4 regions of the Microbacterium sp. GW823-FHT02G05 genome follow, and region 3 is predicted to be linked to each of the others. Evidence: riboswitches for the same ligand, from Rfam matches in the RefSeq annotation. Region 3 holds a riboswitch; each other region holds the start of a gene.
The links. A riboswitch is a leader RNA that binds a small molecule or an ion and turns the genes downstream of it on or off. The one in region 3 is predicted to bind thiamine pyrophosphate.
Positions count from the first base shown of each region.

Region 1: linked by a shared signal. The riboswitch ahead of thiC (phosphomethylpyrimidine synthase ThiC) and the one ahead of thiO (glycine oxidase ThiO) in region 3 are both predicted to bind thiamine pyrophosphate.
Region 2: linked by a shared signal. The riboswitch ahead of AC1REM_RS05130 (ECF transporter S component) and the one ahead of thiO (glycine oxidase ThiO) in region 3 are both predicted to bind thiamine pyrophosphate.
Region 4: linked by a shared signal. The riboswitch ahead of AC1REM_RS09855 (bifunctional hydroxymethylpyrimidine kinase/phosphomethylpyrimidine kinase) and the one ahead of thiO (glycine oxidase ThiO) in region 3 are both predicted to bind thiamine pyrophosphate.

Region 1 covers NZ_JBXAJK010000002.1:550,584-558,142, reverse strand. Annotated here, with positions in the region: gene AC1REM_RS12645 (TetR/AcrR family transcriptional regulator) at 1-376, shown strand, start outside; gene thiC (phosphomethylpyrimidine synthase ThiC) at 420-2,150, opposite strand; TPP riboswitch at 2,151-2,258, opposite strand; gene ffh (signal recognition particle protein) at 2,332-3,888, shown strand; gene AC1REM_RS12630 (EamA family transporter) at 3,890-4,780, opposite strand; gene AC1REM_RS12625 (LysR family transcriptional regulator) at 4,859-5,728, shown strand; gene glpK (glycerol kinase GlpK) at 5,732-7,246, opposite strand; gene AC1REM_RS12615 (glycerol-3-phosphate dehydrogenase/oxidase) at 7,294-7,559, opposite strand, start outside.
Region 2 covers NZ_JBXAJK010000001.1:1,081,616-1,089,174, reverse strand. Annotated here, with positions in the region: gene AC1REM_RS05155 (DUF1801 domain-containing protein) at 1-262, shown strand, start outside; gene AC1REM_RS05150 (nucleotidyltransferase family protein) at 290-919, shown strand; gene AC1REM_RS05145 (hypothetical protein) at 909-1,301, shown strand; gene AC1REM_RS05140 (energy-coupling factor transporter transmembrane component T family protein) at 1,316-2,128, opposite strand; gene AC1REM_RS05135 (ABC transporter ATP-binding protein) at 2,125-3,591, opposite strand; gene AC1REM_RS05130 (ECF transporter S component) at 3,594-4,217, opposite strand; TPP riboswitch at 4,210-4,319, opposite strand; gene AC1REM_RS05125 (D-alanyl-D-alanine carboxypeptidase family protein) at 4,396-5,919, shown strand; gene AC1REM_RS05120 (ABC transporter ATP-binding protein) at 5,987-7,559, opposite strand, start outside.
Region 3 covers NZ_JBXAJK010000002.1:1,103,410-1,110,968, forward strand. Annotated here, with positions in the region: gene hpaD (3,4-dihydroxyphenylacetate 2,3-dioxygenase) at 1-865, shown strand, start outside; gene AC1REM_RS15230 (fumarylacetoacetate hydrolase family protein) at 884-1,669, shown strand; gene AC1REM_RS15235 (aldolase/citrate lyase family protein) at 1,654-2,457, shown strand; gene AC1REM_RS15240 (ThiF family adenylyltransferase) at 2,495-3,643, opposite strand; gene AC1REM_RS15245 (thiazole synthase) at 3,640-4,449, opposite strand; gene thiS (sulfur carrier protein ThiS) at 4,451-4,699, opposite strand; gene thiO (glycine oxidase ThiO) at 4,702-5,889, opposite strand; TPP riboswitch at 5,882-5,984, opposite strand; gene thiE (thiamine phosphate synthase) at 5,997-6,680, shown strand; gene AC1REM_RS15265 (MFS transporter) at 6,762-7,559, shown strand, end outside.
Region 4 covers NZ_JBXAJK010000001.1:2,013,505-2,021,063, forward strand. Annotated here, with positions in the region: gene AC1REM_RS09835 (amino acid ABC transporter permease) at 1-162, shown strand, start outside; gene pheS (phenylalanine--tRNA ligase subunit alpha) at 206-1,246, shown strand; gene pheT (phenylalanine--tRNA ligase subunit beta) at 1,246-3,753, shown strand; gene AC1REM_RS09850 (NAD-dependent epimerase/dehydratase family protein) at 3,868-4,842, shown strand; TPP riboswitch at 4,835-4,930, shown strand; gene AC1REM_RS09855 (bifunctional hydroxymethylpyrimidine kinase/phosphomethylpyrimidine kinase) at 4,921-6,480, shown strand; gene argC (N-acetyl-gamma-glutamyl-phosphate reductase) at 6,706-7,559, shown strand, end outside.

The DNA.
Region 1 (7,559 bases), 550 kb from region 3:
CATCGCGTTGGCCGCTCTGCATGCGTTGGGGGCGGATGCTGACGGTCCGAGTGTCCGCGCCGCACTCGAACCGGTGCTCAAGGACCTCGCCCCTGATCCGCTGACCCTCGCGCTCGGTAACGCGGCCGCCATGGGATTGGACGACGAGCTGCTGCGTGACACCGGCCTGCGCCACGCGCGCATCGCCTCGGCCGTTTCGGCCGCCGCACGCACCTCGGGCATCGGAGAGATTCGCGCCGACATCCTCGGAGCCGCGATCGCCGCGGCCGTCCTCTCCTCCCTGCGGGTCTGGGCAGAGCGCGGGGCCGGGCACGCGTCGCTGGAAGCCCAGTTCGATGAAGCCCTGAGAAGCATTCACGATCTTCCCTGGGGCTGACCCGCGCCGCCGTCCTCTCGGCGCGGATCAGCCATGCAGCGGGCTAGCGCACGACCGGGGTCGGGAGATACACCTGGGCGCCGGTGGCGCGGAACTCACGGCTCTTCTCCTGCATGCCCTCGCGGGCGGCGATCGTCGCCTGATCGGCGGCCGAGCCGAACTCCTTGCGGATGTCCTGGCTGATGCGCATCGAGCAGAACTTCGGCCCGCACATCGAGCAGAAGTGCGCGGTCTTCGCAGGCTCTGCAGGCAGGGTCTCGTCGTGGAACGCCTCCGCGGTGTCCGGGTCGAGAGAGAGCGCGAACTGGTCGCGCCAGCGGAACTCGAAGCGCGCCTTGGAGAGCGCGTCGTCGCGCTCCTGCGCTCCCGGATGTCCCTTCGCGAGGTCTGCGGCATGGGCGGCGATCTTGTACGTGATCACGCCCGTCTTCACATCGTCCTTGTTCGGCAGCCCGAGATGTTCCTTCGGGGTGACATAGCAGAGCATCGCGGTGCCGTAGCGGGCGATCTCCGTCGCGCCGATCGCGGAGGTGATGTGGTCGTAGCCCGGGGCGACATCGGTGACGAGCGGTCCGAGCGTGTAGAAGGGAGCGCCTTTGCAGAGCTCCTGCTGACGCTCGACGTTCTCCCGCACGAGGTGAAACGGCACGTGCCCCGGGCCCTCGACCATGACCTGCACGTCGTACTCCCACGCGCGGGCCGTCAGTTCGGCGAGCGTGTCCAGCTCTGCGAACTGGGCGGCATCGTTCGCGTCCGCGACGGATCCGGGGCGCAGCCCGTCCCCGAGCGAGAAGGCGACGTCGTAGCGCGCGAAGATCTCGCACAGCTCGTCGAAATGCGTGTAGAGGAAGTTCTCCTGGTGATGTGCGAGGCACCATCCGGCCATGATCGAGCCGCCGCGCGAGACGATTCCGGTGACACGATCTGCCGTCAGAGGCACGTAACGCAGCAGGACACCGGCGTGGATCGTCATGTAGTCGACGCCCTGCTCGCACTGCTCGATCACGGTGTCGCGGAAGATCTCCCACGTGAGCTTGTGCGCCTGGCCGTCCACCTTCTCGAGCGCCTGGTAGATCGGCACCGTGCCGATCGGTACGGGGGAGTTGCGGATGATCCACTCGCGTGTCGTGTGGATGTCATCGCCCGTCGAGAGATCCATGACGGTGTCCGCGCCCCACTGGGTCGCCCACTGCAGCTTGTCGACCTCTTCTGCGATCGAACTCGTGACGGCGGAGTTGCCGATGTTCGCATTGATCTTCACGAGGAATGCCTTGCCGATGATCATCGGTTCGGACTCGGGGTGGTTGATGTTGTTCGGCAGGATGGCGCGGCCCGCCGCGATCTCGCCGCGCACGAGTTCGACATCGCAGCCCTCCCGCAGAGCGACGAAGCGCATCTCTGGAGTGATCAGCCCCCGGCGGGCGTAGTGCATCTGGGTGACACGTCTGCCCTCCCGGCCACGCCGCGGTACGGGGCGCTCTCCCTGCCATTCCTCCGACGCACTGCCGCGCCGGACCGCCGCGCGACCGTCGTCGAGCAGCGTGCGCTCGCGACCCGTGTAGGTCTCGGTGTCGCCGCGCTCTTCGATCCACTCGGCCCGGAGCCGCGGCAGACCGACCAGTGGGTCACTTCCGGCGCCCGCGGTGCGGTACACCTGCACGGGAGCGTTGGGGTCACCGCCGGGCGAATCCTCCAGGGCGATCTCCGTCACCGGAACGCGGATGCCGTACTCCACATCCGCGACATAAGACAGAGAACGGGACGCAACAGACATGCTCATATGAGGCTCACTTCCTTCGCCGGCATTACCCGGACAGGTTCGACGGTCGCAGGCCGCGTCAGCCCGATCTCAGCCCATGCGTGGGCCCCCGTGTGGTCACAGGCACGCTAGCACGGCGTCGGGTCGTGGCCGGACTCCGTGACCGGCCGAATGCTCCTCTAGAATCAGAAGCACCATGGCTACCTTTGGCACGCTTTCCGATCGGCTTACCGAGACCTTCCGCAACCTGCGCACGAAGGGCAAGCTCACCCCGGCTGACGTCGACGGCACCGTCCGCGAGATCCGTCGTGCGCTGCTCGACGCTGACGTCGCGCTCGCCGTCGTCAAGGACTTCACCGCGAAGGTGCGCGAGCGCGCGCTCGGCGATGAGGTCAACAAGGCTCTGAACCCGGCCCAGCAGGTCGTGCAGATCGTCAACGAAGAACTCATCTCGATCCTCGGCGGCGAGCAGCGCCGTCTGGAGTTCTCGAAGACTCCGCCGACGGTCATCATGCTCGCCGGTCTCCAGGGATCCGGTAAGACGACGTTCGCTGGAAAGCTCGCGAAGCAGCTCGAGGGCGAGGGGCACACCCCGCTCCTCATCGCCGCTGACCTCCAGCGTCCGAACGCCGTGAACCAGCTGCAGGTCGTTGCGGAGCAGGCGGGCGCTACGATCTATGCGCCCGAGCCCGGCAACGGCATCGGCGATCCCGTCAAGGTCTCCCGTGACGGCGTCGAGCACGCCCGTCGCCACCAGCACGACGTCGTCATCATCGACACCGCCGGTCGCCTCGGTGTCGACGCCGAGCTCATGAAGCAGGCCGCTGACATCCGGGCCGCCGTGCAGCCAGACGAGGTCCTCTTCGTCATCGACGCGATGATCGGTCAGGATGCCGTCAACACGGCGAAGGCCTTCCAGGAGGGCGTCGACTTCACGGGTGTCGTCCTGTCGAAGCTCGACGGCGACGCGCGCGGTGGTGCCGCGCTCTCGGTCGCATCCGTTACCGGCCGCCCGATCATCTTCGCCTCCACCGGTGAAGGCCTCGGCGACCTCGAGCCCTTCCACCCCGACCGCATGGCGAGCCGCATCCTCGACCTCGGTGACATCCTCACCCTCATCGAGCAGGCGCAGAGTGCCTTCGACGAGGCCGAGGCGGAGAAGCTCGCCGAGAAGCTCGCGACCGAGACGTTCACGCTGGAAGACTTCCTTGAGCAGATGCAGCAGCTCAAGAAGATGGGCTCCATGAAGAAGATGCTCGGGATGCTCCCGGGCATGGGGCAGATGAAGCAGCAGCTCGACGACTTCGACGAGCGGGAGATCGACCGCACCGAGGCGATCATCCGCTCGATGACGCCGGGGGAGCGCCGCAACCCCAAGGTTCTCAACGGTTCGCGTCGCCTGCGCATCGCCCGCGGATCGGGCATGACCGTCACCGACGTCAATCAGCTCGTCGCCCGCTTCGAGCAGGCCGCGAAGATGATGAAGACGGTCGCCCGCGGCGGCACCCCCAACATCCCCGGTATGGGCCCGATGCCCGGAATGGGGCGCCCCGGTGCCTCGGCGAAGCGCGGAAAGAAGGGGGCGAAGAGCAAGGGTGCGTCCCGCTCGGGCAATCCCGCGAAGCGCGCTGCGGAGAACTCCGGTATCGCAGCGGCCTCCACGCCAACCGGGTCGGGATTCGGTCTCGGTGGAGCCAAGGTTCCGAGTGAAGCGGATCTCGCCGAGATCCAGAAGCTCTTCGGGAAGAACTGACTCAGGAGTGTGCGGCGACCAGCGCCGCTTGTGCGGATGATCGCCGCACCACGACCGGTCCGGCGACGAGTGCTGCGGCGACGAGTGCCAGCCCCACGCCCTGAATGACGGTGAAGGACTCACCCGCGACGAAGACACCCAGCAGGGTGGCGACGATGGGCGAGAGAAGCACGAGCAGCCCGGGTATGACGACCGGGAGCAGCTGGATGCCGCGGAACCAGAGCGTGTACGAGGCGAATCCGCCGACGGCGGCGAGCCATACGTAGCCGACGACGGCAGGGGTGTCGATCGTCTGCGGCACACCCTCCAAACCCAGCGTCAGCGGGAGCAGAAGCAACCCTCCCGCCGTGAGCTGCCACCCCGCGTAGGCGACAGCACCGACGCGCGGCGGTCGTCCCCACTTCTTCGTGAGGATGATGCCTGCGGCCGTCGCGCCGACGCCCGCGATCGCGGCGACGACGCCGAGCGCGTCAAGGCGCGAGGCCGGACCGAGCACGATGAGGGCGACGCCGGTCGTTCCTGCGGCTGCGGCGATCACCGCGGTGATGCGGGGGCGATCCTGCAGCACGAGCGCTCCCAGTGCCAGAAGAATCAGGGGCTGCACGCCGGCCACGGCCGCCGCGGCGCCGCCCGGGAGCCTCTCCGCTGCGAGAAAGAGCAGGGGGAAGAAGGCTCCGATGTTCAGGATGCCGAGGACTGCGGCCCGAAACCACCACGTGCCCTGTGGCAGTGCGCGGCCGATCGCGAGCGCGATGAGGCCCGCAGGCAGTGCACGGATAAGCGCGGCGAAGAGCGGATGTCCCGCCGGAAGCATCTCCGTGGTCACAAGGTACGTGGTGCCCCAGGTGATCGGGGCGAGCGCGGTGAGAGCGATCGTGGAGGCGCGATTCATATGTTCAGCCTCGCCGTCGATTGGTGATGAGTCCAAAGCATTGTTGTCATCTTTTTCATGAAGAGAGATCATGTATCTGTGGAACTGCAGCAAATGAGATACGTCGTTGAGGTCGCAGAGACGGGGAGCTTCACCCGGGCCGCCGAACGCTGTCACGTCACGCAGTCGGCGCTCAGCCACCAGATCGCGGCACTCGAGCGGACGATCGGCCAACGGCTCTTCGCGCGGACGAGCAGGAGCGTGCGCCTCACGGAGTCAGGGGAGGCATTCGTCTCGTCGGCACGTGTGGCGCTGGCTGCCGTGGAGAAGGCGGTGGAGGATGCGACGGCCGTCGCCGGACGCGTGACGGGAACACTTCGCCTCGGTGTCATCCCGACGGTCGTGGCTGTGGATGTGCCACGGGTGCTCGTGCGTTTCCGTGATGCGCATCCGCACGCCCGCGTGCAGCTCCAGGTGGGCAACAGTGACGAGATCAGCCGCGCTGTGCGGCAGGGTGACCTGGACGTCGGGCTCTTGGGCCTTCGGGAGCACGTGGAGCCCGCAGGTGTCGCCTCGCGGCTATTGCGGCGGGAGCGTCTGGTCGCGGCGCTGCCCTCCGGTCACCCGCTCGCGACTCGCGCACAGCTTGCGCTCTCGGACCTGAGCGATGCGGTGTTCGCCGACTTCCCCGCGGGAACGTCGGGAAGAGCGCAGAGCGATGCCGCCTTCGCCGCCGCCGACCTGCGCCGCGACGTGGCCTTTGAGATGGACAGCGCGCAGCATCTGCTCGGACTGGTCGCTGCGGGTCTCGCCGTCTCCCTCGTCGCAGATGCTGTGGCGGCTAAGGTGCCTGGTGTCGTGACGGTTCCGGTCAGTGACGGCCCTGTGCGGATCGAGTACGTGGTCTGGCCAGAACTCGCAGCGCGCACGGTGACGCGAGCCTTTCTGGCCGTGCTCGACGAGGAATGAGACCTAGCGAACGTCCTCGTCGACCCAGTCCATCGACTTCGTGACGGCCTTGCGCCACAGGCGCAGCTGACGGTCGCGCTCGACAGCATCCATCTGGGGCTCCCAGCGTCGGTCTTCCTGCCAATTGGCGGACAGTTCTTCAAGGTCGCGCCAGAAGCCGACCGCGAGGCCTGCCGCGTACGCCGCGCCGAGCGCCGTCGTCTCCGCGACGACCGGCCGCACGACCGGAACGCCGAGCATGTCGGCCTGGAACTGCATGAGCTCATCGTTCGCGACCATCCCGCCGTCGACCTTCAGCTCGCTCAGATCGACGCCGGCATCCGCGTTGACCGCGTCGAGCACATCGCGGGTCTGGAACGCGACGGCTTCGAGGGAGGCACGCGCGATATGGCTCTTGTTCGCGAAGCGGGTGAGTCCGACGATCGCCCCGCGTGCGTCCGACCGCCAGTACGGCGCGAACAGACCGGAGAAGGCAGGAACGATGTACACGCCGCCGTTGTCTTCCACCTGCCGAGCCAGTTCCTCGACCTCGGGCGCGGTCTGGATGATGCCCAGCTGGTCGCGCAACCACTGGATGAGCGACCCGGTGACGGCGATGGAGCCTTCCAGGGCGTAGTGCGCAGGAGCGTCACCGAGCTTGTAGCCAACCGTCGTCAGCAGCCCGTTCTCGGAGTGAACGATCTCCTCGCCGGTGTTGAAAATCAGGAAGCAGCCGGTGCCGTAGGTGTTCTTGCTCTCGCCCGCCGCGAAGGCGGCCTGACCGAACGTCGCGGCCTGCTGATCGCCGAGGATGCCCGCGATCGGGGTCTCCCGCAGAAGCGAACTGCTCTCGGCGGTGCCGTACACCTCAGAAGACGAGCGGATCTCCGGCATCATGCTGCGCGGGACACCGAAGACGTCGAGGATGTCGTCGCGCCACTCCAGCGTCTTGAGGTCCATGAACATCGTGCGGGACGCGTTGGTGACGTCCGTGACGTGCACGCCGCCGTCGGCGCCGCCGGTGAGGTTCCAGAGCACCCAGCAGTCCGTGGTTCCGAAGAGCAGATCGCCGGCGTCGGCCTTCTCACGTGCGCCGTCGACGTTCTCGAGGATCCAGGTGACCTTCGTCCCAGAGAAGTACGTGGCGAGCGGAAGTCCGACGATCGGGGTGAAGCGCTCGGTTCCGCCGTCCGCGGCCAGCCGATCGACGATCGCCTGGGTTCGGGTGTCCTGCCAGACGATCGCGTTGTACACGGGGACGCCGGTGTGACGGTCCCAGACGACGGTGGTCTCGCGCTGGTTCGTGATGCCGATTCCGGCGATGTCGTGTCTCGTGAGGTGCGCACGTGAGAGCGCCAGGCCGATCACCTCCTGGGTGTTCGCCCAGATCTCCGTCGCGTCATGCTCGACCCAACCGGCCTGCGGCAGGATCTGCTCGTGTTCCTTCTGACCGGTCGCGACGCGCGCGCCCGATCTGTCGAAGATGATCGCGCGGGTCGATGTCGTTCCCTGGTCGATCGCGAGGATGTAGTCGGCCATGAGCGCTCCTTGGTTCACCGTTGAAGAGGCAGAGACGGGGCTGCGTGCTACGCGTGTGCGCGCCCGGCGGCCCGGTACCCGTGCTGGGTCGCAAGCAGGCGCAGCGTGTCCTCGATCTCGTGATCGCGACGCACGGAGTCCCAGCCGAGCACTGGTGCGAGTGCGTCGGCCAGTTCCGTCAGCGACGAAGCGTCCGCATGCCCGGTGAACGCGAGGTTCGTGCGACGGAAGACGACATCGGCGAGCCGCGTCACCATCTCATTGTCGACCATCCAGGCGAGTTCCCGCGTGGACACCACGCCGCCGGCGAGCG
Region 2 (7,559 bases), on a different contig from region 3:
GACCCCGAAGCTGTACTACGGGCAGCCCGGCTACTCCCGTGACGGCAAGGTCATCGTCTTCTTCCGCAGTGGGCAGATGGACAAGGAGCGATACTCCACTTTCGGCGTGAGCGCCCAGGCGAGCCTCGACGATCCGAGCGGCCTGTGGCCCACGGCGTACGCGCTCATCGATCCCGACGACACCGCCTGGGACCGACTCAGCGAGATCGTCCGTCGCGCCGCGCAGGGAGCAGACGTCGACGGACTCAAACAAGATACATAATTCTGTACGAGCGTATAGAATTATGTAATGCAATTGCAGCATCCGTTCGGTGTCGTCACCTCGACCGTCGATGGTGACGTGCTCAGCGTGCTCGCGCGGGCTGATTCGCACTTCACCGTCGCTCAGTTGCAGACGCTCATTCCCGACCGATCGCCCGTCGGCATCCGCAATTCGCTCGCCCGGCTCTCACAGCAGGGCATCGTGAATCCACACCGTGTCGGGCGCTCCCTCGCATTCTCGCTGAACCAGGACCATCTGGCAGCGGAGGCGATCCGTCAGATCGCATCTCTCAAGTCGGCACTGGTCGCACGACTCGGCGCGGAGGTGTCGGGGTGGACGATACCGCCCGTGTTCGGTGCGCTGTTCGGCTCGGCCGCCCGCGATGAGATGCGGCAGGACAGCGACATCGACATCTTCCTGGTCCGCCCCGAGGGTGCATCCGACGAGGCATGGAGTGCCGATGTCGCACAGCTCGCGGAAGACGCGACGCGGTGGACCGGAAATGATGCACGCATCATCGACGTCACAGACCAGGATGTGCTGTCCACACCTCTGACGCCGCTGTTCCGCGAGATCGCTGAGCAGGGAATAGTCTTCGCGGGAGACGTCGATTGGCTGCGACGAGCGCTACGCGAAGGAACGATGAATGACGCCTAAAGCTCCCCGAACCAATGAGTGCTCGGCGTCCGACCGCGCCGGGCGCATCGCACAAGCCGAGGGCTTCTGGAACGATGCGGGAGATCTGCACACCCTGGGTGGGGCCAGTCCGAACACTCTGGTGACGCTCTACGTTCATGCCGGCATCGCAGCGGCAGACGCGATCTGCTGCGCGCGACTGGGAGAGTATTCGAACTCGACGAACCACAGCGATGCCGTCGCTCTCTTGAAGCGCGCGGATCGGGCGCTCGCCGCCCCGCTCCAGCGCCTGATCAGCATGAAGTCCGCAGCGGGCTACGGCGCAGCGCCGATGGCCGCCCAACGAGTGACCGAAGCGCAGAATGCGGCCACCAAGCTCATGAACGCCGTCCGCCTCCTCTGAAGCCCCGCCGTCGCCTATCCCGCGACGGACGGACCCAGGATGAAGTTCCAGGTCCCGAAGAAGACGGCCGCCGAGAGCGCAGCAGTCGGGATCATCACGGCGACCAGGAGCAGGATCGTGTCGCCCCGATCCCACCGAGACGGACGCGCCCATGTGCGTCGACCGTGCCCACCGAACCCGCGGGCCTCCATGGCGGTCGCGAGCGATGAACCACGGCGGATAGCGAGGACGAAGAGGGCGAAGGCCATGCCCAGGCCCCTGCGGATGCGCCCCTGGTCTGCGACGCCCCGTGCGCGACGAGCAAGCGCGAGTGCCCGCCAGTCGTCGGCGAGGAGACCGAGCATCCGCAGTCCGGCGAGCGCGCCGATCACGAATCGCGCAGGCAGGCGCAGACGCTGAGCGAGATCGTCGGCAAGGTCGGTGGGGTCGACGGTGGCGAACAGCACGACGGCAGGCAGGCCGATCGCCAGCACGCGCAGGGCTGTCGCCGCAGCGAGCGTGAGAGATCCTTCGCTCACGCGCATCACGAGCCACTCGAAGTAGATCGTGCCGCTCGTTGCCCCGTACAGCGCGATCGTCACGGCACTGAGGGGGGCAGCGATCCAGAGCACGGCGGTCCGCAGCCAGAACTCACGCGGGCGCAGACCTGACATCAGCAGCAGCGGCACAGACAGCAACAGGGCGACCGACGCCGAGAGCACATCGATCGACAGGATGAGCGGCACCGAGATGAGCAGCGCGGCCGCAAGCTTCGCGAGCGCGCTGCGCGGCGCGATCGGGCCGGTGCGCACCACACGGCCGGTGTCGCGCGAGAGCAGGTCTGTCATGCCCCCACCTCAATCCGACGCGCGTGCAGTGCACGCAGCACCTGCTCATCGTGCGAGATCACCACGACTGCGGCACCGTCGTCACGCAGACGGGCGATGATGCCGACGAGTTCCGCCCAGGTCTTCGCGTCCTGCCCGAACGTCGGTTCATCCAGCACAAGCACCCGAGGACGCGTCGCGAGCGCGGCGGCGACCGTGAGTCGGCGCTTCTCGCCGCCGGAGAGTGTGTACGGATTCGCTGCAGCGAGCGCGGTGAGCCGCAGACGGTCGAGGAGGTCATCGACGCGCGTGTTGACTTCGTCCTCGGGCAGGGCCAGCGCCCGCGGGCCGACCGCAAGCTCGTCACGCACCGTGCGCGCGAGGAGCTGATGCTCCGGACTCTGCAGCACAGTGCCGATGCGCGTGAGCAGGGAACGTGACGACCACGAGATCGGGTCACCCTTCGCAGCATCCGCAAGAACCGCGGATGCCTCGACCCGCCCCTTCTCCGGTGCGATCAAACCGGCCAGGGTGAGACCGAGCGTCGACTTCCCGGCTCCGTTGCGGCCGACGATCCCGATGGCCTCACCCGCGCGCACGGTGAGCTCGAAGGGGCCTGCGACCGGCACACCGCGCCGCCGCGCCACGACGAGGTCGCGCGTGCGCAGCAGCTCCTCCCCCGGCGTCACGGCGGGCGCGGGCGGAACTGCGGGCGGATGCCCCGGCACCCATACTCCCGCAGCGGCGAGCTCTGCTCCTCGGGCGCCGAGCACGGCCTCAGGCGTGCCATCCGCGTGCACGACCGTCGTCTCGCCTTCCGTCCCGAGCACGATCACCCGATCGACGAGATCCAGCCAGGCGTCGATGCGATGCTCGATCACGACGAGCGTCGCGCCCGTGGCATCCAATGCCGCCGCGACCGCATCGCGCACCTCGGCGACGCCGTCCGGGTCGAGGTTCGCGGTCGGCTCGTCCAGCAGGATCGCACCGGGGCGCATCGCCAGCACTCCCGCGAGCGCAAGCCGCTGCTTCTGCCCTCCGGACAGCGCGGCGGTCGACCGGTCGAGCGGCAGGTCGAGCCCGACCGCGTCGAGCGCAGCGTCCACCCGCGGCCAGATCTCGTCTCGCGGGACGCCCAGGTTCTCGCATCCGAACGCCACGTCGTCGCCGACGCGCTCCAGAATCGTCTGCGTGTCCGGATCCTGCAGAACCATGCCGACCCGGCCGTGGGCCTGTGCGGCAGGCACCCCGTCGACGAGCAGAGCGCCGAGTTCCTCTCCTTCATCCGCGCCGCCGAGCACACCACCCAGCCCCTGCAGGAGAGTCGACTTGCCCGAGCCTGAGGCGCCGAGCAGCAGCACGCGCTCCCCCGGTTCGATCCGCAGCGTCACCTCGCAGAGCGCCCACCGATGCCGGGTCGCATAGCGCCACCCCCAGGCCTGCGCCTCGAGCGCGGCCGGGGTCGGCGCCGCCGCACCGCCCATGATCAGACCCGGGCTGTGGCCGCCCGCCCGGAGGCGAAGCGGTTGAGTGCGCCGGTCGCCGCGAGACCGCGCGCGATCAGCCAGGCCCCGAAGCCCGCGATGATGGCGCCGGAGACCGTGGTCGAGGCGATGTAGACCGTCGTGAACAGAGTGTCGGCACCCGCGTACCAGAGGATGCGGTCATTGATGCCACAGGCGAGTCCCGCACCGGCACCCGCGAGGATCGCGACCGGCAGACGCCATACGCCGTACAGGAAGATGAGGAAGATCAGCTCGGCGCCGAGACCCTGAACGACGCCCGAGACGATCGTCAGCGGCCCCCACTGGTTGCCGATCAGAGCCGAGATGACCGCGGCGACGAGCTCGGTGTACAGCGCCGCGCCCGGCTTGCGGATGATGAGCCCACCCAGCACGCCGGCGATCAGCCATGGGCCGGCCAGCAGGCCCTGAAGGCCCGGCAGCAGCGGCTTGAGCAGGGTGCTCGGCGCCTCGTATCCGACGTTCCAGAGCAGGAAGATCACCGCACAGGCGACCGCGATGACGCTCGCGACGACGATGTCGACGACGCGCCAGCGCCAGAGTTCCGGACGACCAAGGCCGAGACGTGTGGGCGTGACAGTAGACATTGTTTCTCCTCCCTGCGCTGGCATGACCCAGATCAGGTTCGACGGTCGAAGCGCTTTTCGCTTCCTCTCAGCCCGGATCACCGGACTCCCGTGGTGTTGAGGTCATCATATCCCGCCGTGCACGGTCGCAGACCGCGCGTGCAGACGACACAAGGGACGCGTCCATTACGTTAGGACGGTGACCACCGACACTCCCGAGGCGGCGGCTGACCCCGCAGCTGCGCCTCGCATGGACGCTCCCGCCAGCGCCGATGCTCCCGGGACCCGCGCCGCGCTGCGCGCGCAGCAGACGGGAGAGCTGCCGACCTTCGCACCTGCGGGCCCACCCGCAACCGCCCCGGCCCCGACCGGACGTCCCGCGCTCAGCTGGATCGACGTCGCCACCGTTGCCGCAGGCTCCACGCCCACCCCGCCGGCTCCCCTGACCGGTGCCGCCGCCGGCCCCGCGCTGACCGCCGGGGCTCCGCGGCGTTCGTTCCTGCGATCGGGAGTCCTGCCGCCGCTCGCCGTGCTTGCAACGACCGGCATCGTCTACGCCTCCGCTATGGCGCTCTGGCCCCTGCACGAGGTGGCGCCGACGATCGACGCCGCGACCTACGCACCCGAGGCCGCCGCACTCGCGACCATCACGTGGCCAGCCGTCGGCAGCGCCGCTGTGGGAATCGAGGGCCTTTCGGCCGTGGCGTCCACGGAAGAAGCCGCGCCTATGGCCTCGATCACCAAGGTCGTCACGGTTCTCGCCGCACTGGAGCGCATGCCGCTCGGCCTGGGTGAGCAGGGCACCTCGTTCGCGTTCACGAGCGATGACAGCGAAGTCCACTGGGACTACCGGCGTGATGACCAGTCGGCGCTCGACGTGCCGATTGACGGGACGCTCACGCAGTATCAGCTGTTCCAGGGCATCCTGCTCGGGTCGGCGAACAACTACGCCGATCGCCTGTCGGATGACATCTGGGGTTCCGATTCCGAGTTCGTGATCGCGGCAACGGCATGGCTCCGTGATCGCGGGGTCACGGATATCCAGCTGGAGAACCCCTCCGGCATCGGCTGGGGCAACACAGCGACGCCGCGCGCGCTCCTGCAGCTTGCCGCTCTCGCGGAGAGCAACCCGGTCATCGCGGAGATCGTGGCGACCAAGGAGGCGGATATCCCCGGTGCGGGGCTCGTGACCAACACGAACAAGCTCGTACTGGAGGATCCGGGTGTGATCGGTGTCAAGACCGGCACGATCGGCGAAGATCCGGACATTCTCTACAACCTGCTGTCCGCGAAGGACATCGAGGTCGGCGGGACGACCGTACGCGTGTACGCCTCCGTGCTCGGGCAGGCCGATGGTGAGCAGCGTGTCACCGCGAGCCGCTCACTGTTCACCGAGGTCGAGGCCGCCCTGAAGGCGCAGCCGCAGACGGTCACGAAGGGCGACGTGCTGGGCACGGTGCGGACGATGTGGGGCGCGGAGGTCCCCGTGGTCGCTGCGAAGGATGCCCGGGTCGTGCTGTGGAACGGTGCGGTCGCCTCGACAGCAGGCTCTTACGCGCTCGGAGAAGACTGGACGCAGGGTGCGGATGCGGGTTCACTGACGGTCACCGGCCCACTCGATGACACGACGGTCGCGGCGGAGCTTGCGGAGGACATCGATGGCCCCTCCTTCTGGTGGCGCCTGACCCACCCGCTGGAGCTTCTGGGAATCGACGCACAGTAGCCGCATACGACAGCGGGTCCGCCCCCGAAGGGACGGACCCGCTGTCGTATGCGTGTGCCGGAACGGCTCAGGCGCCGGTTGGGCTCTCGCCCCTGTCGCCAGATGGGGACGCCTCAGAGGCGGCGACCCCGACCTGCTCGGCATCGACCGCGTCGCCCGCGACCAGGACCGGTGTCGACTCCGTGAGCGGGTTTTCAACGTCGGATGCCTGCTCGAACTGCGACTGGTACAGACGCCAGTAGGCGCCCTTCGCGGCGATGAGCTCTTCGTGGTTGCCCTTCTCGACGATGTCACCGTGCTCCATCACAAGGATGAGGTCGGCGTCGCGGATCGTCGACAGACGGTGCGCGATCACGAAGGAGGTGCGGCCTTCGCGCAGCGCCGCCATGGCGTGCTGCAGCAGCAGTTCGGTGCGGGTGTCGACGGCGCTCGTGGCCTCATCGAGGATGAGGATCGAGGGCTGCGACACGAACGCGCGCGCGATCGTGATGAGCTGGCGCTCGCCGGCCGAGACGTTCGAGGCGTCCTCTTCGAGGACCGTGTCGTACCCCTCGGGCAGCGAGTGCACGAAGCGATCGACGTAGGTCGCCGCGGCAGCCTGCTGGATCTCCTCGTCGCTGGCCGCCTCGTTGCCGTATCGGATGTTGTCACGGATGCTGCCCGCGAACAGCCACGGGTCCTGCAGCACCATGCCCGTGCGTGAACGCAGGTCGTGGCGGGTCATCTCGGAGATGTCCTGCCCGTCGAGCAGGATGCGCCCGCCGTTCAGTTCGTAGAACCGCATGATCAGGTTGACGAGCGTCGTCTTTCCCGCACCCGTCGGTCCGACGATCGCGACGGTCTGCCCTGGCTCGACCCGGAACGAGAGGTCGCGGATGAGCGGACGCGCAGGATCGTACGCGAACTCGACGTGCTCGAACTCGATGACGCCACGGCCGTCCGTGACGGTCGGCGCGTTCTCGGCATCCGCGTCCTGTTCCTCGGAGTCGAGGAAGTCGAACACGCGCTCAGCCGATGCGGTACCCGACTGCACGACCGCTGCCATGCCGCCCAGCTCGCTCAGCGGCTGGCTGAACTGCTGCGAGTACTGGATGAACGCCTGCACGTCACCCAGGCGCAGGTTGCCGCCGGCGACCATGAGGCCGCCGAGCACCGCGATGCCGACGTAGGTGAGGTTTCCGACGAAGGTCATCGCGGGCATGATGATGCCCGACAGGAACTGCGCCTTGAAGCTCGCTTCGAAGAGTTCGTCATTCTCGTGTTGGAAGCTCTCGAGGGCTTCCTTCTCGCGTCCGAACACCTTCACGAGCGCGTGACCCGAGAACGCCTCTTCGACGCGGGCGTTGAGGCGACCGACCTTGCGCCACTGCAGACCGAAGGCCTTCTGCGAACGCGGGCCGATGATGCCGAAGATGACACCCATGAGCGGCAGAGACACCAGGGCCACCAGGGCCAGCTGCCACGAGATCGAGAACATCATGATCAAGACGCCGACGACGGTGAGAACCGCGGTGAGCGCGCCCGACAGCGACTGCTGCATGGTCTGCGTGATGTTGTCGATGTCGTTCGTGACGCGCGAGATCAGCTCACCACGCTGCACCTTGTCGAAGTACGACAGGGGCAGACGGTTGATCTTCGCC
Region 3 (7,559 bases):
CTCGTACCGCGTGCGCACGCCGGAGGACCTCGACAAGGCCGTGGCGTTCTTCACGGAGCTCGGCTGCGAGGTCCGCCGTGAGAAGGATGGCTTCGTCAAGGGCATCGGCGACTCGGTGCGCGTGATCGACCCGCTCGGCTTCCCCTACGAGTTCTTCTACCAGTCCGAGCACGTCGAGCGGATGTCGTGGCGCTACGACCTGCACATCCCCGGCGAGCTCGTGCGTCTGGATCACTTCAACCAGATCACTCCCGACGTCCCGCGTGCGGTGAAGTACATGCAAGACCTGGGCTTCCGCGTCACGGAGGACATCCAGGACGAGGAGGGCACGGTCTACGCCGCGTGGATGCGCCGCAAGCCCACCGTGCACGACACCGCCATGACCGGCGGCGACGGCCCGCGCATGCACCACGTGTGCTTCGCGACGCACGAGAAGCACAACATCCTCGCGATCTGCGACAAGCTCGGCGCCCTCCGCCGCTCGGACGCGATCGAACGCGGCCCCGGCCGCCACGGTGTCTCGAACGCGTTCTACCTGTACCTGCGCGACCCCGACGGCCACCGCGTCGAGATCTACACCCAGGACTACTACACCGGCGACCCCGACAACCCCGTGGTCACCTGGGACGTGCACGACAACCAGCGTCGCGACTGGTGGGGCAACCCGGTCGTTCCCTCCTGGTACACCGACGGCAGCCTGGTGCTCGACCTCGACGGCAACCCGCAGCCCGTCGTCGCGCGCACCGACTCCTCCGAGATGGCGGTGACCATCGGCGCCGACGGCTTCTCGTACACGCGCGCCGCCGACGACGAGTCCATGCCCGAATGGAAGCAGGGCGAGTACAAGCTGGGCCACCAGCTCTAACCCCCAGGAGGAGGACGGATGCTGTCACCAGCAGACATCTCGCAGATCGCGGCTGAGCTCGCCGAAGCCGACCGCACGCACGGGGTCATCCCGCGCATCACCGCGCGCTATCCGGAGGCCACGGTCGAGGACTCGTACGCGATCCAGGGCGTCTGGCGCGACCAGCAGGTCGCGGCCGGCCGTACCCTCGTGGGCCGCAAGATCGGCCTCACCTCGAAGGCCATGCAGCAGGCGACGGGAATCTCCGAGCCCGACTACGGCGTCATGTTCGACGACACGGTCTACCGGTCGGGAGACGAGATCCCGGTCGATCATTTCTCGAACGTGCGGATCGAGGTCGAACTGGCGTTCGTGCTCAAGACGCCTCTCGAGGGGCCGGACTGCACACTCGACGACGCACTGACGGCGATCGACTACGCGGTCCCGGCGCTGGAGATCCTGAACTCGCACATCGAACTCGAAGGGCGCACGATCGTCGACACGATCAGCGACAACGCCGCCTACGGGGCGATGGTGCTCGGCGATGTGCACAAGCGCCCCGATGAGATCGACCTGCGCTGGGTTCCGGGACTCCTGTTCAAGAACGGCGAGATCGAGGAGACCGGAGTGGCCGCGGGCGTGCTCAACCACCCCGCAACCGGTGTCGCCTGGCTCGCCAACAAGTTCCATCAGCACGGCTCCCGTCTCGAAGCAGGAGAGATCATCCTGGCGGGGTCCTTCACGCGCCCGATGTGGGTGTCTCGTGGCGACCAGGTGCTGTGCGACTACGGACCGATGGGAACGATCGAATGCCACTTCATCTGAGCCCGTCCTTTCGTGAGGCACTCGCGGCTTCCGAACGTGCGCTCATCGGCATGTGGGGGTGTGCGGGCAGCTCGGTCATGACCGAGATCGCCGCAGGCTCGGGTCTGGACTGGCTGCTGATCGACATGGAGCACTCGGCGAACACGCTCGACAGCGTGCAGTCACAGCTGCAGGTCACCGCCGCCTACCCGATCACGCCGCTCGTGCGTGTGCCGTGGAACGACCAGGTGCTCATCAAGCAGGTGCTCGATCTGGGCGCCCAGAATCTGATCGTGCCGATGGTCTCCTCCGCCGAGGAAGCCGAAGCCGCCGTCCGCGCCATGCACTATCCCCCGAAGGGCGTCCGTGGCGTCGGCAGCGCTCTCGCCCGGAGCGCACGCTGGAACCGCGTGGAGAACTATCTCGCCGAGGCATCCGCGCACATCTCGCTCACGGTGCAGATCGAGACGACCGCGGGGGTCGAGGCCGCAGCCGAGATCGCCGCCGTCGACGGCGTCGATGCGGTGTTCGTCGGCCCGTCCGACCTCGCCGCATCCATGGGGTATCTCGGTCAGCAGACACACCCTGAGGTGCTCGCCGCTGTGGCCCGCACCTTCGCCGCGGTCGCAGCCGCGGGCAAGCCGGTCGGCGTCAACGCCTTCGACCCGATCGCCGCCGAGTCGTACATCGCCGAGGGCGCGGACTTCGTCGCCGTCGGCGCAGATGTCGCGCTGCTGGCCCGCGCCTCGGAGGCACTGGCCGCACGTTTCATCCCCTCGTCCGATGACGAGGGTCGCGCGAGCTACTGACGCGCAGGTACTCCGGGTGAGCCGTCGAACCGACGCCTCACCCGGAGTACGCGCTCATGCCCCCGGCGAGGTTGCGCAGCATCACGCCGGTCGGCACCGTTGCGGCAAGCGCGTCGATCGCTCGCGCAGAGCGGATCCCTCCCTGACATGTGAGCACGATGTCTCCACCGTCGTGCGCCTCGGCACCCAGCGCTGCCGCCAGCAGAGGCCAGCCCCCGGAGAGCAGCTGATCGAGAGGCACATGATGCGACCCCTCGATCGATCCGGCCTCCCGCTCATCCGCCGTGCGCACATCCACGACGACCAGCCCCGGCTCTGCGCCGCGCAGTCGCGCGGCGACCTCACCCGCCGAGATGTCGTCGGGTCGCCCTGTCGATGACACCGCGCAGCGCAGCGTCACCTCCTCGAGGTCGGTGACCGCGGGACGATCAGGATCGATCCCGAAGCGCAGTTCGCTCCAACGTCCGGCCAGCGCGTCGTAGCGCGCCAGGCGTCCGACGAGCGGCTCCCCCACCCCGCAGATCAGCTTGAGTGCTTCGACGGCCATAGCAGAGCCGACGACACCGCAGAGCGCACCGAAAACCCCGCCCGTCGCGCAATCGGCGATCGCGTCCTCATCGGGGATGTCGGGATGCAGGTCACGCAGCATCGGCCCTCGTCCGGGCCAGAAGACGCTCAGCTGCGCGGCGAACCGGAGGATGCTCCCCCAGACGACCGGCGTGCCGGTGAGCTCGGCGGCATCGTTCACGAGATAGCGGGTGGCGAAGTTGTCGGCGCCGTCCAGCACGAGATCATGCGCACGGAAGAGGGCGAGCGCGTTGTCTGGGCGGAGCCGCTCGACATGGGCGGTGACGTGAACCTGCGGATCCAACGCCCCGATCGCGCGTCGCGCGGACTCTGCCTTGGGCGTTCCCAGATCGGCCTCTCCGTGCAGCACCTGCCGCTGCAGGTTCGTCCGTTCGACCCGGTCGTCATCCATCACCGTGATGTGCCCGACCCCGGCGGCGGCCAGGTACTGAAGCACGGGTGCGCCGAGACCTCCGGCGCCGATCACGAGAACCCGAGCGCTCGCGATGCGGCGTTGCCCCTCCGCCCCGATGCCCGGTAGCGGCAGGTGCCGGGCGAACCTGGCAGCGCGCTCGGGTGACAGCACCGCACCGGGCGCGACGAGCGGAGGGAGCGTCACAGATCAGCCTCCGAGGGACGGGCGGCGATGAGTCCATCGGCCGCCGAGGATGCGAGAGCGAGCGGACGCTTCGGGATGCGGCCGGCAGCACGTGCCAGGCGTCCCGCCTCAACCCCGGCCTTCATCGCGCGCGCCATCGCGATCGGATCCTGCGCGCGGGTGACCGCACTGGCCAGCAGGACGGCGTCGACGCCGAGCTCCATGGCGAGCGCCGCATCCGATGCCGTTCCGACGCCCGCGTCGAGCACGACCGGCACCGACGCGCGCGCCACGATCGTCTCGATGTTGTGCGGGTTCAGGATGCCGAGCCCGCTGCCGATCGGCGACCCCGCGGGCATGACTGCGGCGACGCCGACATCTTCGAGGCGCTTTGCAAGCGCCGGGTCGTCGTTCGTGTAGGCGAACACACGGAAGCCGTCCGCGACGAGCTCCTCCGTCGCCCGGAACAGTTCGACCGGTTCGGGCAGCAGGGTCTCCTCGTCGGCGATGACCTCGAGCTTGACCCAGTCGGTCTCGAGCGCGTCGCGTGCGAGCTGCGCCGTGAGCACCGCGTCACGGGCCGTGTAACACCCGGCGGTGTTCGGCAGCGCGCGCACGCCCAGCCGTTCCAGCATCGCGAAGACCGAATCGCGTCCTTCGGGTGAGAACCGGCGGATCGCGACCGTCGTGATCTCGGTGGCGGATGCCACAAGCGCCGCCTCCAGAAGGGCGAGGCTCGACGCACCGCCCGTGCCCATGATGAGCCGGGAATCAAAGCTCTCCCCAGCGACGGTGAAGATGTCTGCGGGTGCCACAGCGGTCGCCATCTCAGCCACCCTGCACAGCCGTGACGATCTCGACCTCGTCGCCCGCGGCGAGCGCCTGCGCCCCCCAGCGGCCACGAGGCACGACGGTGCCGCCGACCGCGGCGGCAACGCCCAGTCGTCCGCCGTCTGCACGGGAACCGTCAGCACGCAGTTCGTGACCGGTCATGGAGCGCACGAGGTCGAGCAGGGAGGCGTCTGCGGCCATCGCCTGCTCCTGGCCGTTCACGCGCACGGTCTGGGTTGTCGTCATCGTCAGCCTTTCATTCCGGCGCCGTCGAGCACGGCGACCGCGGGTGGGGTGAGATCGGGAAGTGCCGGACGGGGGTTCGCGGGGCGAAAACGCGAGGGGTGCACGGCTGCGGCGACGGTCGGATCGATGGCGCGCCCCTCTACGAGGTCCGCGACGAGCCGGGCGCCGAGCGGCGCGAGCAGCACACCGTGACGGTCGAATCCGTTCGCGACGATGAGGCCGCGCTCGACGACGCCGATCAGCGGCGTCGCATCCGGGCTCCCCGGCCGTGGGCGCGCCATCATCTCGATGACCTCGCACTCTTCGATGCCGGGCACCACGGTCTGGGAGTCGCGCAGCAGCGCCAGCACGCCTCCCGCCTGCACGCCCGCGACGCCGCCTTCGCGAACTGAGGCGCCGACGACGAGGGTTCCGTCCTCTCGGGGAACGAGATAGACGGAGCGCCCGCGGACGAGCGCGCGCACCGTGTGCGTCAGCAGGGGGCGCAGCGCCTCGGGCACACGCAACCGAAGAATGTCTCCCCAGACAGGGCGCACCGGCAGCGCGGGAACGCCCTCCACCTGACCCAGGCCCGTCGCTGCGATCACGACGTCGGCGGGGACAGCATCACCGGAGGCGAGATGCACCCACCGGGGCGCCGGCTCCCCTCCGTTCGGGGCGTCCGTCGAGACACGCACAGCCCGCTCGCGGCGCACGCCCGCGCCCAGCACCCGCAGGAACGACGCCGCAATCCGCCGCGGATCGACCTGATGGTCGGCGGCGATCCCCATCGCGGCGGACACCGCCGGGCCGAGAGAGGGTTCCCGCTCCCGCGCCCGCGAACCCGTCATCCGGTCCACGACCGCACCGCCCTGCTGTTGCAGAACCGCCAGCCGCGTCAGGGTCTCGCGGTCGGCTGCGTCCACCGCCACCGCAAGGGTCGCCGTTTCCCGATATCCCACGGCGTCGCCGCCCGCTGCCGTCAGCCGTGCGACGAAATCGGGATAGGCGTCTGCAGCATCCCGCATCAGCGGATGCAGCCCGTCCTGTGCCCACTCGGTCTCTGTGACCGCCGCGAGCATACCCGCGGCTGCACGGCTCGCTCCACCCGCAGGGTCGGGATCGAGGATGATCGCATCGTGCCCTCGCTCCCGCAGCTCGAAGGCCGTCGCCAAGCCGACGACTCCGGCGCCGATCACAACGATGCGCATTGCGTGCCCTTTCCTACGACGGCATGATCCGTTTCAGGTTCAGCGGTCGGCACGTGGCCCTCTCAGCCCTCTCCTGGGCTCCCGCGGACCCCTCTACTCTAGGGCGTATGCCTGCTTCATCCTTCGCACCCTCGGCGTCCGGCGATGTCCGCGCACACCGCCGTGCGCTCCTCGACGATGCGCGTCTCTACGTCTGCACGACTGCTCGTACCGAGACGGGCGATCTCGAATCCTTCCTCGACGCGGCGTATGCGGGCGGCGTCGACATCATCCAACTGCGCGACAAGGGTCTGGAGGCCCGCGCCGAGATCGAAGCACTGCAGGTGCTCGCTCGCGTCGCACGGCGCCACGGCAAGCTCTTCGCCGTCAACGACCGTGCCGATGTCGCTGCCCTCGTCGGTGCCGACGTCTTCCACGTCGGCCAGGGCGATCTGACCACCACGCAGGCACGCGCCCTGCTGGGTCCCGACGTGATCATCGGCCGTTCGACGCATTCGGCCGCACAGGCCGCCGAGGCTGACGCCGACGCCGATCTCGACTACTTCTGCACGGGTCCGATCTGGGAGACCCCGACGAAGCCGGGTCGGGCAGCCGTCGGGCTCGATCCGCTTCAGGCGGTCGCGGACTCGAAGACCACGAAGCCGTGGTTCGCGATCGGCGGCATCGCCGCAGGCCCTCGGCTCAGCGAGGTCATCGACGCCGGTGCCTCCCGAGTCGTCGTCGTCCGCGCGGTCACGGAAGCAGACGACCCCACAGCCGCCGCACGGGCGCTGCGCACGCAGCTCGACTGAGCGCCGTACCCGCTCCCCTTTCGCGCCGCCGGAGGACCCGTGAAAGGATGAGCGGATGCCGCACGCAAGGAGCCCCTACTGATGCGCGGCCTTGCTGCGATGCAGGATCGCGGATTCCGCTGGTTCTTCCTCGCTCGCACGATCACGATGGTCACCGGCTCGATGTCGTCCATCGCACTCGCCTTCGCGGTCTTGCAGATCGACAACGAAGCGACGTCGCTGGCAGGAGTGCTGGCCGCGTTCACGATCAGCAACATCGTCTTTCTGCTCATCGGCGGCGTCGTCGCCGACCGCCTCCCGCGGGCGCTGATCATCCAGGCCTGCTACGTCTTCGACATCCTGTCCATCGGCACGGTCGCCGTGCTGCTGTTCACCGGCACAGCGACCGTTCCCCTCATCGCACTTTTGGCAGCCGTCAACGGTGCGTCCTCCGCGTTCGTGCTCCCCGCGATGCAGGGCATCATCCCCCAGCTGACGACGCCGGCACACCTGCAGCAGGCCAATGCGATGCTCTCGTTCGTGCGCTCTGCCGTCACGATCGGCGGGCCCGCGATCGCCGGGGTGCTCGTTGCGACCGCGGGTCCGGCGTGGGCGATGGTGGTGCAGGCGGCGGGATGGCTCGCCGCGATCCCCATCCTCGCCATGGTGAAGCTCCCGCCTCCCGCGCAGGGCGAGAAGGCGACCATGCTGGCCGACCTGCGCACCGGCTGGCGGGAGTTCTGGATGCGCCCCTGGCTGTGGACGGTCGTTCTCGCATTCATGATCATGAACGCGATCCACGCCGGCGCGTGGGGTGTCGCAGGACCTTTCATCGCCAACAACGACCCCCTGTTGGGCATCGCCGGGTGGGGATGGGTCGTGAGCGCCGAGGGCGCCGGC
Region 4 (7,559 bases), on a different contig from region 3:
GAGGTGCGCACGCGGCACTCACCGAAGGTGCGCGGATTCACCCCAGTCGACACAGATGGCGACCCACGGATCCACGAGGGTTCCACGGTGACCGAGGTCATCGCGCTGCAGAAGGGCGGGGGCAAGTTCGACGGCACCAACACCGCCGGTGGAGGGCAGTGATCGCGGCGGGATCGGGCCGGGACCCCCGGTAGACTCGGTTCTCGTGTCGGATGCTCCAGAAATCACCCCAGAAGCGGTAGAAGCCGCCGTCGCCGCGGCGATCGCCGCGATCGATGCCGCTACCACGACGACCGAACTCAAGGCGGCACGTGCCGCCCACGTCGCGGAGGGCTCGCCGCTTGCGGTTCTCAACGCGTCGATGCGTCAGGTCGCGCCGGAACACAAGGCCGCGTTCGGCAAGCTCGTCGGCCAGGGCCGCGGTCAGGTGACGAAGGCGCTCGCGGCGAAGGAAGAGCAGCTCGCTGCGGCCGAGGTCGCCGAGAAGCTTGAGGCGGAGCGCATCGATATCACGGCTGTCGCATCGCGCACCCGTGTCGGCGCGCGGCATCCGCTTACCCTTCTGCAGGACCAGGTCAGCGAGATCTTCGTCGGCATGGGATGGGAGATCGCCGAGGGGCCAGAACTCGAGCACGAGTGGTTCAACTTCGACGCCCTGAACTTCGATGTCGACCATCCGGCGCGTCAGATGCAGGACACGTTCTTCGTCGACCCGGCCGATCGTCACCTCGTGATGCGCACGCACACGAGCCCGGTGCAGGTGCGCTCGATGCTCGACCGTGAGGTGCCGATCTACGTGCTGTGCCCCGGCCGTGTGTACCGCACCGACGAGTTCGACGCCACGCACCTCCCGGTCTTCACCCAGTTCGAGGGTCTCGTGATCGACAAGGGCATCACGATGGCGCACCTCAAGGGCACGCTCGACCACTTCGCGAAGCTGCTCTTCGGCCCGGAGGCGAAGACGCGCTTCCGCACCAACTACTTCCCGTTCACCGAGCCGTCCGCCGAGCTCGACCTGTGGCACCCGACCTTCAAGGGCGGCGCGCGCTGGATCGAGTGGGGCGGATGCGGAATGGTCAACCCGAACGTGCTGCGCGCGGCGGGCATCGATCCGGAGGTCTACAGCGGCTTCGCCTTCGGGATGGGCATCGAACGCGGACTCATGTTCCGCAGTGATGTGAAAGACATGCGCGACATGGCCGAGGGTGATGTGCGCTTCAGCGAGCAGTTCGGGATGGTGGTGTGATGCGCGTCCCGCTTTCGTGGTTGCGTGAGTACGTCGAGGTCGCAGCGGATGCGACGCCGGACGATGTTCTGGCGTCCTTCGTGTCGGTCGGTTTCGAAGAGGAGGACATCCACCGCTTCGAGATCGAGGGACCCGTCGTCGTCGGACAGGTCGTCTCCTTCGAGGAGGAGCCCCAGTCGAACGGCAAGACGATCCGCTGGTGCCAGGTCGACGTGGGCGAGGCGAACGGCGGCGTCCGTGGCATCGTCTGCGGCGCTTCGAACTTCGCCGTCGGCGACAAGGTCGTGGCGACCCTTCCCGGTGCGGTGTTGCCCGGTCCTTTCCCGATCGCGGCACGCAAGACGTACGGCCATGTGTCAGACGGCATGATGGCCTCGGCTCGCGAGCTGGGTCTCGGCGAGGAGCACAACGGCATCATCGTGCTCGCCGACCTCGGAATCGATGCGCCGGTCGGCACGGATGCGATCGCGCTCCTCGGTCTCGATGACGTCGCGGTCGAGGTCAACGTGACGCCGGACCGCGGCTACGCGTTCTCGCTTCGCGGCATCGCCCGCGAGTACTCGCACGCCACGGGCGCGGAGTTCCGTGACCCCGCCGCGCGTGACTTCGCGGAGCTGGCGCCGGGCGCGGGTTTCGCGATCGTCGTCGACGATCAGCGGCCGATCCGCGGACGCGTGGGTGCGAGCGAGTTCGTCGCGCGGGCCGTCCGCGGCGTCGACCCTTCTCGACCGACTCCGCCATGGATGGTCGCACGTCTGACGCTTGCGGGCATGCGCTCGCTCGGAGTGCTGATCGACATCACCAACTACGTGATGCTGGAGCTCGGCAACCCCGTGCACGGCTACGACCTCGACAAGCTCTCCGGTGGCATCACGGTGCGTCGGGCGGCCTCGGGCGAGAAGATCGAGACTCTGGACGGCCAGGTGCGCACCCTGCACGTCGAGGACCTTCTCATCACGGACGAGTCCGGACCGATCGGCATCGCCGGTGTCATGGGCGGTGCGACGACCGAGATGACCGAGACGACGCGCAACGTGCTCATCGAGGCGGCGACCTTCGACCCGACCACGATCGCCCGCTCGGCGCGCCGTCACAAGCTGCCCAGCGAGGCGTCGAAGCGCTTCGAGCGCGGCGTCGACCCGCTCATTCCGTTCGTGGCCGCACGGCGCGTCGCCGATCTCATGGTCGAGTTCGCAGGCGGAACCCTGGACGAGCTCGGCGGCGCCGTGTTCGCGGAGGTCTTCATCGAGGGCATCCACCTGGCCTCCGGCTTCGTCGCAGGGCTCATCGGCGTCGACTACACGGCTGACGAGATCGTCGGGGCGCTGGAGACGATCGGCGCCGAGGTCACGGAGGAAGACGGCACCGGCTGGCACGTCATTCCGCCGAGCTGGCGACCGGATCTCACCGACAAGTGGACGCTCGCAGAAGAGGTCGCGCGCATCCACGGCCTCGACCGGATTCCTTCGGTGCTGCCGACACCGTCGGGCGGGCGCGGACTCACGCTCCTCCAGCAGGGGCGCCGACGTGTCGCGGACGCTCTGGCCGCGGCAGGCTTCGTCGAGACGCCGGCCTTCCCGTTCACGACCGACACGAGCAACGACCTGCACGGTTCGGCATCAGGGGAGCACCTGCCCAGCATCCGCCTGGCCAACGCTCTCGACGGCCAGGCCCCGTTCCTCCGGCGTTCGCTGATTCCGGGACTGCTGACGACCGCGCACCGCAACATCTCGCGCGGCATGGTCGACCTGGCGATCTTCGAGACCGGCACCGTCTTCCTTCCGGAACCCGGTGTGCAGTACGGCACCGCTGAGGTGCCGCCGCTCGGCGCACGGCCGTCGGATGAGGTGCTCGCGCAGCTGAACGCCTCGATCCCGCCGCAGCACCGCCACGTCGCCGTGCTGTTGACCGGCAACATCACCCCGCGACAGCCGGGTCGTGCGGCCGAGGCCGCAGGCCTGGCCGATGCCCTCGACGCGGTGCGAGTGATCGCCACCGCAGCGGGTGTCGACATCGACGTCGTGCAGGGCGAGCGCGCGGCGCTCCACCCGGGACGCACCGGCGTGCTGAGCGTGCGCGGTGAGGAGATCGGCTACGTGGGCGAGCTGCACCCGACGGTCGCCGCGGATGCAGACCTCCCTGCCCGGGCCGTCGTGCTCGAGTTGGATCTCGATCGCGTGCTGACCCTCGCCGGTGAGCGTGTCGTCGTCGAATCGCTCTCGACGTATCCTGCGGCGACGCAGGATGTCTCGCTCGTTGTGCCCGCGACGGTGCCCGCGGCCGACGTTCGCGCTGCTCTCGTCGAGGGAGCCGGCGCGTTGCTGGAATCGGTGCGTCTGGTCGACGACTACCGCGGTGAGGGCGTGCCGGCGGACGCGAAGAGCCTGAGCTTCGCCCTGCGCTTCCGTGCATCGGATCGCACGCTCACGGCGGCAGAGGCGTCAGAGGCGAAGCTCGCCGGTGTCGCCGTCGCGGCCGAGCGCTTCGGCGCCACGCTGCGCGAGTAGGTCGCGGAAGAACTGTGGAAGGCGGGCAGCCCGAGAGGGGGGCGTGCCCGCCTTTCCCGTGCGCCCACAGCGAACCCGCTTCCCTTGTGGGGCGGATGCTGATGGCATGGCGTCATGACGGACGTTCTCATCCTCGGCGGAACCGGATGGCTGTCGGGTCGCGTCGCCGCGGGGTGGGTGACGGCGGGCGCAGCGGTGACGTGTCTGGCGCGGGGCGCACGTCCGGTACCCGCCGGTGCCACGCTCATGCAGGCCGATCGTGACGATCCGGATGCCTATGCGGGGGTCGCCGGGCGAGAGTGGGACGAGGTGGTCGACATCTCCTCGCAGGCGTCGCACGTGGCGGCTGCCGTGCAGGCTCTCGGTGAGCGGGCGGCGCATTGGACGTACGTGTCGAGTGCCTCGGTGTACAGCGATGACGAGACGATCGGGGCGGATGAGTCGGCTCCGAGACATGCGCCTGCGCGCCCCGGAGACGAGTATGAGTACGGTGCGCAGAAGGTCGCCGCGGAGGATGCCGTCGCAGCGCTCGGAGACCGGGCGCTGATCGTGCGCCCCGGCCTCGTCGTCGGCGCGGGGGATCCGAGCGACCGGTTCGGATACTGGTCGGCGGCTTTCTCGCGCGCCGGTGCTGGCCCGGTCCTGCAGCCGGAGACGGACGGGCGCCGCGCACAGTTGATCGATGTCGAGGATCTCGCCCGCTACATCGTGGATACTCGTCACTCCGGTGTGGTCAACGCGATGGGGGATGTCCTGCCGTTGGGGGGCCTTCTCGCTCGCATCCGGACGATCGCCGGCCACACGGGTGACATCGTGACGGCACCGGACGAATGGCTGGTCGCCCGCGACGTGCAGTACTGGATGGGCGCCCGCTCGCTTCCGCTGTGGCTGCCGGCGGACATGCCGGGGTTCATGGCGCGCTCGAACACGCGCTTCACGCAGACCGGCGGCGTGCTGTCGCCGCTGGAGGTGACGATCGACCGTGTGCGTGCGGACGAGGAGGCGCGCGGCATCGATCGTGAGCGCCGGGCTGGGCTGACACGCGTCGACGAGAGGGAGCTTCTGCAGCGGATAGACTGCCCGCAGTGACACGGGGTGCCGCGCCATCGCGGCTGAGAACAGACCCGTCGAACCTGATCTAGTTCGTGCTAGCGAAGGGATGTCGCAATGAGCGATCGTCTGCGTGTGCCATCATCCGTCTCTGCCGCCCGCACGGGCGCGCCGTTCATTCCGCGAGTGCTCAGCATCGCGGGCAGCGATCCGTCCGGTGGGGCCGGGATCCAGGCCGATCTGAAATCCATCTCTGCCAACGGCGGATTCGGGATGGCCGCGCTGACCGCCCTGACCGCCCAGAACACGCAGGGGGTGCGCGATGTGCATGTGCCTCCGGTGTCGTTCCTCCGTGCGCAGCTGGAGGCGCTCGCCGAAGACATCCAGATCGATGCGGTCAAGATCGGGATGCTCGCTAACGAGGACGTCATCGTCGAGGTGGCGCGCTGGCTGGTGGAGGTGCGCCCCGGGGTCGTCGTGATCGATCCGGTCATGGTCGCCACGAGTGGGGACCGCCTGCTGGACCCTGCGGCGGAGGATGCGTTGCGCAGACTGCTGCCACTCGCGCACCTGGTGACGCCGAACCTGCGCGAGCTCGCAGTGCTGACCGGCCGAGAGATCGGTGAGGAGTGGGATGCGGCGCTGGATGCGGCGGAGCAGCTGTCGCTCGATCTCGGCACCGCCGTGCTCGTCAAAGGCGGGCACCTTGCCGGCGCCCACACTCCCGATGCCCTGGTCGATGCTGCTCGTGCGCTCCGGCAGGAGTTTCCCGGGGCGCGCATCGACACCACGCACACGCACGGGACCGGATGCTCTCTGTCATCGGCGCTGGCCACGCGTCGCGCGTCCGGCGAGGACTGGCCGACCGCCGTGGCCTCCGCGCGTACGTGGCTGCGGGAGTCTCTGGAAGCGGCAGACGAGCTGCAGGTCGGGAGGGGAAGCGGACCCGTTCATCACTTTGCGGGCCTGTGGGCGCGGGGGAGCGTGATGACGCGCCCCCAGGCCGAGCAGCTGGCCTCCGACTGGTGGGAGATCATCCGACCGATTCGTGACGGCATCGACGAGCTGCCCTTCATCCGTGCACTCGCGGACGGCACGCTCGCGCACGCGCCGTTCGTGTTCTACCTCGCACAGGACGCGCTCTACCTCCGGGAGTACGCCCGCGTGCTCGCGGAGGCGGCGCGCCTGGCCCCGACATCTGAGGAGCAGGCGTTCTGGGCGGGATCCGCACAGGGCGCGATCGCCGGGGAACTTGAGCTGCACGCGTCCTGGCTCACCCCCGCGCAGGGCATCACTGCCGAGACATTCGCCGCCGCGCAGGCTCCGGCAACCACCGCCTACCTCGACCACCTCCGTGCCACCGCGTTCGACGGCGACTACGCCGTGCTGATCGCCGCACTCCTGCCCTGCTTCTGGCTGTACTCCGATCTGGGGGAGCGCCTGCACGCGGGGGCTTTCGGCGAGTACGCGCGCGATCCGGAGCATCCCTACGCTTCCTGGCTCGCGACCTATGCCGACCCCGCGTTTGCAGAGTCCACCCAGCAGGCGGTCGCCTTCGTCGGGCGGGCCGCAGGATCCGCGAGCCCTGAGGTGCGAGAGCGGATGCTGCGCGCGTTCACCGCCGCGTCGCAGCACGAGCTCGCCTTCTTCGCTGCACCGCTCCCCGTCGCACTGTGACGGCGAGATGACGGTGTGATTTGCGCAGGCCGGGCGCGGCGCGTTATCGTCGCGGCATGCGCTCGGCCTCTCACACCGCTTCGACACTCGTCTCGAGTGTCGCTGGTGCGCGCCGACGTCAGGGCGGACGCCGACTCTAGGCGACCCCTGCGCTCCTGCCTTCGGCGGGATGAGTGCCGGTGTCGCCGCCCCGGTCCCTCCAGCTCCGACCGTTAAGGTAGATACATGACGTATTCCGTCGCCGTCTCCGGCGCATCCGGCTATGCGGGTGGCGAGATTCTTCGCTTGCTCGCTGGCCACCCCGACATCGAGATCCGCACAGTGACCGCGCATTCCAATGCCGGCCAGCCGCTCATCGAGCACCAGCCGCACCTGCGTTCGCTCGCACATCTCACGCTGCAGGACACGACGCCCGCGATCCTCGCCGGTCACGACATCGTGTTCCTCGCGCTGCCGCACGGCCAGTCCGGCCAGTACACCGACGCGCTCGGCGACACTCCGCTCGTCATCGACGCAGGAGCCGATCATCGCCTCACCTCGCAGGACGCGTGGGACGCCTTCTACGGCGGCGCATTCCACGAACCCTGGTCCTACGGCGTTCCGGAGCTTCTCGTCGACGGGACCAAACAGCGCTCCCACCTTGTCGGGGCGCGGCGCATCGCCGCTCCCGGATGCAACGCCTCGACGGTGAGCCTCAGCCTTGCGCCGGGCGTCGCCGCCGGCGTCATCGATCCGTCCGACATCGTGGCGGTCCTCGCCGTGGGTCCCTCCGGAGCGGGCAAGAGCGCGAAGACGAACCTGCTCGCGAGCGAGATCCTCGGTTCCGCGAACCCCTACGCGGTCGGCGGCACCCACCGCCACATCCCCGAGATCCGGCAGGCGCTCGCTGCGGCATCCGGCGTCGCCGACGATCGCATCCGGATCTCCTTCACTCCGGTTCTCGTGCCGATGTCGCGCGGAATCCTCGCGACCGTCACGGCACCGATCGTCGAGGGAATGAGCGACGTGCAGATCCGCGCGGCGTGGCAGGACGCCTACGGCGATGAGGCCTTCGTGCAGCTGCTGCCCGAAGGGCACTT